2 regions of the Cellulosimicrobium funkei genome follow, and region 2 is predicted to be linked to the other one. Evidence: predicted binding sites of a transcription regulator. Region 2 holds the regulator's gene; the other holds the start of a gene.

Region 1 (4,302 bases), on a different contig from region 2:
CGGTCACGACGAGGAGTTCCACGAGAACGGCGCGCTCAGGCTGACCCGCCGCCTGTTCCCGACGACGGAGACGTACGTCGAGGACAAGATGACGACCAAGATCGACGGGAAGCGCTTCATCACCCCGATGCTCATCGTCATGATCGCGATCGGCAGCGCCGACCTGCTGTTCGCCGTCGACTCGATCCCCGCGATCTTCGGCCTCACGCAGGAGACGTACCTCGTGTTCGCGGCCAACGCGTTCTCGCTGCTCGGCCTGCGCCAGCTCTACTTCCTCATCGACGGCCTGCTGGACCGCCTCGTCTACCTCGCCTACGGCCTCGCCGCGATCCTCGGCTTCATCGGCGTGAAGCTGCTCATCCACGCGCTGCACAAGAACGAGGTGCCGTTCATCAACGGCGGTGAGCACATCACCGTCATCCCGGAGATCCCGACCGCCCTGTCCCTCGGGTTCATCGTCGTCGTGCTCACGATCACCACGGTCGCGAGCCTTGCCAAGGACCGCGCCGACCGTCGACGCGAGGCCGAGATCTCGGAGGGCTAGCCACCGATGGTTCACGAACTTCCCGTCTGGTTCGAGTGGGCGTCGCTGTCGGCGCTCGCCGTCCTGCTCCTCGTCGACCTGTTCGTCGTCGGGCGCCGGCCGCACGTCCCGTCCATGCGCGAGAGCGCGCTGTGGGTCGGGTTCTACGTCGCGCTCGCGCTCGTCTTCGGGGCGGTCGTCGGAGCGGTGGGGGGCGCGGCACCGGCCGGGGAGTTCTACGCCGGGTGGCTCACCGAGTACAGCCTCTCGGTGGACAACCTGTTCGTGTTCGTCATCATCATGGCGCGCTTCGCGGTCCCGCGGGAGCAGCAGCAGCGCGTCCTCATGGTCGGGATCATCGTCGCGCTCGTCCTGCGGGGAGGGTTCATCCTGGCGGGCGCCGCGATCATCTCGCAGTTCGTCTGGGTGTTCTACCTGTTCGGCGCGTTCCTCGTGTACACGGCGATCAAGCTCGTGGCGGGCGGCGACGAGCCCGAGGAGTACCACGAGAACCGCGCCGTCCGGGCGCTGCGCCGGGTCCTGCCGCTCGGCACCCGGTACGACGGCGGCCGGCTGCGCACGGTCGAGGACGGCAAGCGGGTGTTCACGCCGCTCGTCGTCGTGTTCCTCGCGATCGGCAGCACCGACCTGCTGTTCGCGTTCGACTCCATCCCGGCCATCTTCGGGCTCACGCAGGACCCGTTCATCGTCTTCACGACGAACGTCTTCGCCCTCATGGGGCTGCGCCAGCTCTACTTCCTGCTGGGCGGTCTGCTCGAGCGGCTGGTCTACCTGCCGATCGGCCTGGCCGTCATCCTCGGGTTCATCGGCGTCAAGCTCATCCTCGAGGCGCTGCACGAGAACACGCTGCCATTCATCAACGGCGGCGAGCACCTCGAGGCGGTGCCGACGGTCCCCATCTGGCTCTCGCTCGTGGTGATCGTCGGGGCGCTCGCGGTCACGACCGTCGCGAGCCTGCTGCGCACCCGTGCGCTGCACGCACGGAGCGAGCCGGCGGACGGCGAGGAGCCCGGGACCGCGGCGTCGTCCACGGAGGACGTCACGGAGGACGCCACGGAGACCGTGACCGACGAGGCGCCCGCCGCGGGGGAGACCCCGCCGCAGAGCGGCGGGGTCCCTCGTGGGGGCGCCGCGCGCTAGCGCCCGGCCGGGACGGCGGTGCCGGCGAGCGCGCGGCCCGGCTCAGACGCGGTCCGCCCAGTCGCCGATCACCGGCGACCACGGGCGGACCGCGCGCTGTGCGACCAGCCCTGCGCGCGCGAAGGGGTCCTCGTCGAGGACCGCGGCGACGGCGTCGGGCGTCTCCCCGTCGAGGACGAGCAGCGCTCCGGCGGGCGCGTCCTCGTGGGCGGGAAGCGGACCGGAGGCGAGCAGCGTGCCCCGGGTGTGGAGGTCGGCGAGGAACGCGCGGTGCTCGGGTCGCAGGGCGTCGAGCTCGGCGCTGCGGTCGGCGTAGACGTAGGTGACGGCGTGGATCGGCATGGAGCCAGTGAACCAGGCCGGCCCGACGGCGCGGGGCCCGGTCCGCGCCTCGGCTGCGCCCCGTGCTGCCTGCCGCCCGCTACCGGTCCCGCGCCATCGGCCACGCGCTACCAGCCCCGCTCACGCCACTCGGCGAGGTGCGGCCGCTCGGCACCGAGCGTCGTGTCGGCGCCGTGACCGGGATAGACCCACGTGGCGTCGTCGAACCGGTCGAAGACCCGCTCGACGACGTCGGACAGCAGGCTCGCGAACCGCGCCGGGTCGCGGTCGGTGTTCCCGACCCCGCCGGGGAAGAGCGAGTCCCCGGTGAACAGGTGCACCCGGCCGGGCACGGCGTCGGCCTCGGCGACGTCGTCCGGCTCGCGGTAGGCGAGCGCGACGGAGCCCGGCGTGTGCCCGCGCAGCGCCACGACCTCGAGGTCGATCGCGCCCACCCGCAGCACGTCCCCGTGCCGTAGGCGGCGCTCGACGGGTACGCCGGACGCCGCGGCGACCGCGTCCGCGTCGGGCTCGCCGGCAGCCGACCACGCGCCCGTCGCACCGACGACCGGCGCGAGCGCCCGGAGATGGTCGGCGTGCCGGTGCGTCGTGACGACGCCGTCGAGCCGTCCCGACGGCGAGCCCGCCCGCACGAGGCCGAGCACGTCGTCGGGCGCGTCGGCGGCGTCGACGAGGAGCTGGGCGCCGGTGCGCCGGCACGTGAGGAGGTAGACGTCGTTCGCGAGCGGCCCGACGGCGAGCTTGCGGATCTCGACCTCGTCGAGGCGTCGCAGGTCGTGCGGGCCGCCCACGGCGACCTGTCCGGTGTACGTCATGCGCCCAGTGTGCCGTCCGCTCGCGGCGGGCGGTGCGCCGCGACCCCGGGCCGCGGTGACCCGGGTCACGGCGGAGCGCGTGGACGTGGGGCGCTCGTGTGCGTTCGCCGGGTGCCGTGCGGAGGTGACGTCGAACACCTGTGCGAGTGTGGGTGGTCCGCCGTACGATGCTGCGGTGAGCAATCGCCTCGTCATCTCCGGTGCCCGCGAGCACAACCTGCGCAACGTCGACCTCGACCTCCCGCGCGACAAGCTCATCGTCTTCACGGGGCTCTCCGGCTCGGGCAAGTCGTCGCTCGCCTTCGACACCATCTTCGCGGAGGGGCAGCGCCGGTACGTCGAGTCGCTGTCCGCGTACGCGCGCCAGTTCCTCGGCCAGATGGACAAGCCGGACGTCGACTTCATCGAGGGCCTGTCGCCCGCGGTATCGATCGACCAGAAGTCCACGAACCGCAACCCGCGCTCGACCGTCGGCACCATCACCGAGGTCTACGACTACCTGCGCCTGCTGTTCTCGCGCGCCGGGACGCAGCACTGCCCGGTGTGCGGCGAGCGCGTCACCGCGCAGACCCCGCAGCAGATCGTCGACCGCCTCCTCGAGCTGCCCGAGGGCACGCGCTACCAGGTCCTCGCCCCGGTCGTGCGCGGCCGCAAGGGCGAGTACTCCGAGCTCTTCAAGGAGCTGCAGACCAAGGGCTTCGCCCGCGCCCGCGTCGACGGCGAGGTGCGCACCCTCACGGACGTCCCGGCGCTCGAGAAGAAGCTCAAGCACGACATCGAGGTGGTCGTCGACCGCCTCGTCGCGCGCGAGGGCGTCCAGCGCCGGCTCACCGACTCGGTCGAGACGGCCCTCGGGCTCGCGGGCGGGCTCGTCGTCGTCGAGCTCGTCGACGCGGACGCGGACGACCCGGCCCGGGAGCGCCGTTTCTCGGAGAAGCGCGCGTGCCCGAACGACCACGAGCTCGCGCTCGACGAGATCGAGCCGCGCACGTTCTCCTTCAACGCCCCGTACGGCGCGTGCCCGGAGTGCACGGGCATCGGGTTCCGTCTCGAGGTGGACCCGGACCTCGTGGTGCCGGACGACGAGAAGTCGCTGCGCGAGGGCGCGGTCGCGCCGTGGGCGCAGATCTCGTCGGAGTACTTCGAGCGCGTCCTCACGGCGCTCGCGGACGACCTGGGCTTCTCCATGGACACGCCGTGGCGCGCACTGCCCGAGCGCGCGAAGAAGGCCGTGCTCCACGGCCAGAACCACCAGGTGCACGTGCGGTACAAGAACCGCTGGGGCCGTGAGCGGCAGTACTCGACCGGCTTCGAGGGCGTCATCACCTTCCTCGAGCGCCGGCACACCGAGACCGAGTCGGACTGGTCGAAGGAGAAGTACGAGGCCTTCATGCGCGAGGTCCCGTGCCCCGTGTGCCAGGGGGCACGCCTCAAGCCGGAGGTGCTCGCGGTCAAGGTCGG
Region 2 (4,302 bases):
TCCTCGAGCGAGTCGAACGCCTGGTAGACGCTCGCGAAGCGCAGGTAGGCGACCTCGTCGAGCTCGCGCAGCGGCCCGAGGATCGCGAGGCCGATCTCGTAGGCGTCGAGCTCGGCGCTCCCGCTCGCGCGGATGGTCTCCTCGACGCGCTGCGCGAGGACGGCGAGGTCGTCCTCGTTCACCGGGCGCCCCTGGCAAGCCTTGCGGACGCCGTTGACGATCTTCTCGCGCGAGAAGGGCTCGGTCACCCCGGACCGCTTGACCACGGACAGGCTGGCGGTCTCGATCGTGGTGAAGCGGCGGTTGCACTCCGGGCACTGGCGTCGCCGGCGGATGGAGGCACCGTCGTCGGACGTGCGGGAGTCGACGACGCGGGAGTCCGCGTGACGGCAGAACGGGCAGTGCATGGCGGGGCTCCTCCGCGGGTCGCGCCGACAGGTCGGCGCGACGAACGTATGTCGTCGCGGGCGCGCGGTGCAACACGCCGACGGCGCACCCGACCGTGGACGGCAGAACGGGGGCGGTCGAAGTCGACCGCCCCCGTCGGGACGCCCCCGTCCCCATCTCGCGCGCGACTCGCCTCGCGCGCGGCGACGTGCACAGGAGTCGCGGTTGTCCGCACACTCCTCGCCTCGTCCGCCCAGCCCCCCAGCCGGCGTGTGAGGTGACACTAACTTAGGCGGACCTAACGGAGCGGCGCAACCCTCGGTCGCGACCTGTCGCGCGTCGGCACCGTGTGCTGCGTCACAGGACCTGGGCCACGGCCGAGCGCCGCGTCACCGCTCGGCGACCGGGAGCAGGATCGTCTGGCCGGCCTGCACGCCCGACGACGACAGGCCGTTCAGCTCGACGAGCCCGCTGACCACCTCACGGAGATCCTCGCCCGGGGCCGCGACTCCCTGGGCAAGCTCCCACAGGGTCTCCCCCGTGCTCACGACGTGGACCCGGACCTCGACCGGCTCCCCGGGCCCGCCCGCGACGGCCAGGCCGACGCGCGCCGCGAGGACGAGCACGACGGCCACGAGGAGCACGAGGACCGCACGGCCGCGTCGCGTGAGCCGCAGCGGTGCCTGCGGGCGCACGCCTCGCTCCGCCGCAACGCCCCGCCCGAGCGCGGGCGGCGCTGCCGTCGCCATCGCCACCGTGTCCATGTCCCCTCCGTCCCGGCCCGCGAGCCCGATCGCCTTCCCCGGTCGATCGGACCCGCGTGCCCGTCTCATCTCCACGCCGACCCGCTGCGGTCGAACACCTGTACGTAGAACATCTGTACGAAGGTCTATCACGAACGACCGACAGAGTCGAGACATGCTCGAACAGGTGTTTGATTCGTGTCGCATCCTCCCCTAGCCTGGGCTCAGGTCGGTTCGCCGGACATGTCCGCTCGGACCCGGAGGGGCGACCGAGCTCCCGGGGCGCACGCTCCGGGGAGGGGAGGCCGCAGGCCCGGCTGGCGCCGGCGGCACGCGACGGACGAGGGCGGAGCGACCATGGCGGGACGAGGCACGGACAGGGCACGGGGGCTCGCCGAGGTGCGCGAGCTGCCGGACGGGTCGGCAGGGGGTGACGGGCTCACCCCGCGCCAGCGGCTCGTGCTCGAGACCATCCGCGCGTGCGTCGAGCAGCGCGGCTACCCGCCGAGCATGCGCGAGATCGGCGAGGCCGTCGGGCTCACGAGCCCGTCCTCCGTCAAGCACCAGCTCACCACGCTCGAGCGCAAGGGGTTCCTGCGGCGCGACCCGAACCGTCCGCGCGCCATCGAGGTGGTCCAGCCCGACGACGCCCGCCGCGCGACCCCGCTCGCGCCAGCTGGCACGGCCCCCGAGCCGGCGTACGACGAGGCCCACCCCGCGCCGTCGTACGTCCCCGTCGTCGGCCGTATCGCCGCCGGTGGCCCGATCCTCGCGGAGCAGGTCGTGGAGGACGTCTTCCCGCTGCCGCGCCAGCTCGTCGGCGAGGGAGAGCTCTTCCTCCTGCGCGTGCAGGGCGACTCGATGATCGACGCCGCGATCTGCGACGGCGACTGGGTCGTCGTGCGGCGCCAGCCGGTCGCGGAGAACGGCGAGATCGTGGCCGCGATGATCGACGGCGAGGCCACCGTGAAGAGCCTGCGGCGCGCCGACGGCCACGTCTGGCTCATGCCGCACAACGCCGCGTACGACCCGATCCCCGGCGACGACGCCCAGGTGCTGGGGCGCGTCGTCTCCGTCCTGCGCAGCCTCTGAACGGTCCCCGAGCGGCTCCGGGCGCCCCTGCGGGCAGGCTCCGGACAGCACGAGAGCCGGGCGGTCCCTCGACCGCCCGGCTCTCGTCGTGCCAGGCCCGACGAGCCCGTGGGCTCAGAGCCCGAAGCGTCGCGCGACCGCGCGCAGCGACTCCGCGGACGAGCGCAGGCCCGCGAGCTCGTCGTCCGCGAGCGGGACCTCGACGCGCTCCGTCGCGCCCCGGCGGTCGACGAGCGTCGGGAGCGACAGGCAGACGTCCTCGAGCCCGTAGATGCCGTCGAGGAGCGTCGACACGGGCAGCACCCGGTGCTCGTCGGCGAGCACCGCCTCGATGATCCGGGTGCCCGCGAGCCCGACCGCGTAGTTGGTCGCGCCCTTGCCCTCGATGATCCGGTAGGCCGACTGCACGACCTCCCGCGCGATCTCGTCGCGCACGTCGCCCGTGAGCGGTCCCCGACCGCCGATGCCCTGCCACTCGAGCAGCGGCGCACCGCCGATCGTCGCGGAGCTCCAGAGCGGGATCTCGCTGTCGCCGTGCTCCCCCGCGATGTACGCGTGCACGTTCTGCACCGCGACGCCGCAGTGCTGCGCCACGAGGAACCGCAGCCGCGAGGAGTCGAGCACGGTGCCGCTGCCGAAGAGCTGGGTCGGGGGCAGCCCCGAGAACTTGAGCGCCGCGTACGTGACGATGTCGACCGGGTTGGTCACCATGACGTAGACGGCATCCGGGGCGACCTCCACGAGGCCCGGGAGGATCGTCCGCATGAGCCCGATCGTGCCCTCGGCGAGGTCGAGACGCGTCTGGCCCGGCTTCTGCTTGGCGCCGGCCGTGACCACGACGACGTCGGCGCCCGCGCACACCGCGACGTCGTCGGACCCCTCGACGCGCGCCATGGGCATGAACTGGATGCCGTGCTGGAGGTCGAGGACCTCGGCCTCGACCTTCGCGCGGTTGACGTCGAGGAGCGCCACCGTGCGCGCCGCGCCGCGCATGAGCGCGGCGTAGGCCAGCGTCGAGCCGACGGCACCGGCGCCGACGATCGCGAGCTTCGTGGTCCGCGCTCCCCCTCCCGGACCGCCCGTGGTCGCGTCGCCGGTGCCCTGCGGTGACGTGCTCGTCATGTCGCCTCCGTGAAGTCGCTGGAAAGGGCTCAGCCTAGGGCGGCGAGGCGGCGGAGCGCAGCGGTGGCCACGTCGCGGTCGGTCGTCTGCCAGAACCCTGGCATGGACCGCGTGAGGAACGACCCGTAGCGCGCCGTCACGAGCCGCGGGTCCAGGACCGCGACGACCCCGCGGTCGGCCGTGGACCGCACGAGCCGCCCGGCACCCTGGGCGAGCAGGAGGGCCGCGTGCGTCGCGGAGACCTGCATGAACCCGTTGCCACCCGCGGCCTCGACGGCGCGAGCCCGCGCCGACTTCACCGGGTCGTCCGGGCGCGGGAACGGGATGCGGTCGATGAGCACGAGCTGGCACGACGGCCCAGGCACGTCCACGCCCTGCCACAGCGACAGCGTGCCGAACAAGCACGTCGCCGGGTCCTCGGCGAACTCCCGCACGAGGGTCGGCAGCTGGTCGTCGCCCTGGCACAGGACCGGCACGTCCAGCCGCTCGCGCATCGCCTCCGCCGCGGCCACCGCGGCGCGCCGCGAGGAGAACAGGCCGAGGGTCCGACCGCCGGCGGCCTCGACGAGCGCCGCGATCTCGTCGAGCTGGTGCTCGGTCGACGCCTCGCGGCCGGGCGTCGGCAGGCGCTTCGCGACGTAGAGGATGCCCTGGCGCGGGTAGTCGAACGGGCTCCCGACGTCGAGCCCGCGCCAGCGCGGCGCGTCGCCGTCGCCCGCGTCCGCGGCTCCGCCCGTCGCCGCGGGGCCGAGCCCGAAGGTGCGCGCGACGGCGTCGAAGCTCCCGCCGAGCGCGAGCGTCGCGGACGTGAAGACGCCGGTGCGCTCCGCGAGCAGGTGGGTCCGGATGAGGCCCGCCACGCCGAGCGGGGCGGCGTGCAGGCGGCTCGCGCCGTCGCCGAAGCGGTCGCCGGACCAGCCGCCCTCCCCGGGCCGCGAGCACCACAGCACGTCGTGGC

What was found. The regulator LexA, encoded in region 2, represses DNA repair genes until DNA is damaged. The targets are predictions, from matches to a motif close to TCGAACANNTGTTCGA.
Region 1: the regulator LexA is predicted to act here: its motif matches at 2,972-2,987, upstream of uvrA (excinuclease ABC subunit UvrA).

The regions. Positions count from the first base shown of each region.
Region 1 is NZ_FTMI01000003.1:258,201-262,502, forward strand. It holds gene BXA05_RS09275 (TerC family protein) at 1-544, shown strand, start outside; gene BXA05_RS09280 (TerC family protein) at 551-1,684, shown strand; gene BXA05_RS09285 (YciI family protein) at 1,727-2,026, opposite strand; gene BXA05_RS09290 (MBL fold metallo-hydrolase) at 2,134-2,841, opposite strand; gene uvrA (excinuclease ABC subunit UvrA) at 3,017-4,302, shown strand, end outside.
Region 2 is NZ_FTMI01000008.1:145,394-149,695, reverse strand. It holds gene nrdR (transcriptional regulator NrdR) at 1-407, opposite strand, end outside; gene BXA05_RS17930 (LysM peptidoglycan-binding domain-containing protein) at 777-1,151, opposite strand; gene lexA (transcriptional repressor LexA) at 1,488-2,222, shown strand; gene BXA05_RS17920 (L-lactate dehydrogenase) at 2,337-3,344, opposite strand; gene BXA05_RS17915 (ATP-dependent DNA helicase) at 3,374-4,302, opposite strand, start outside.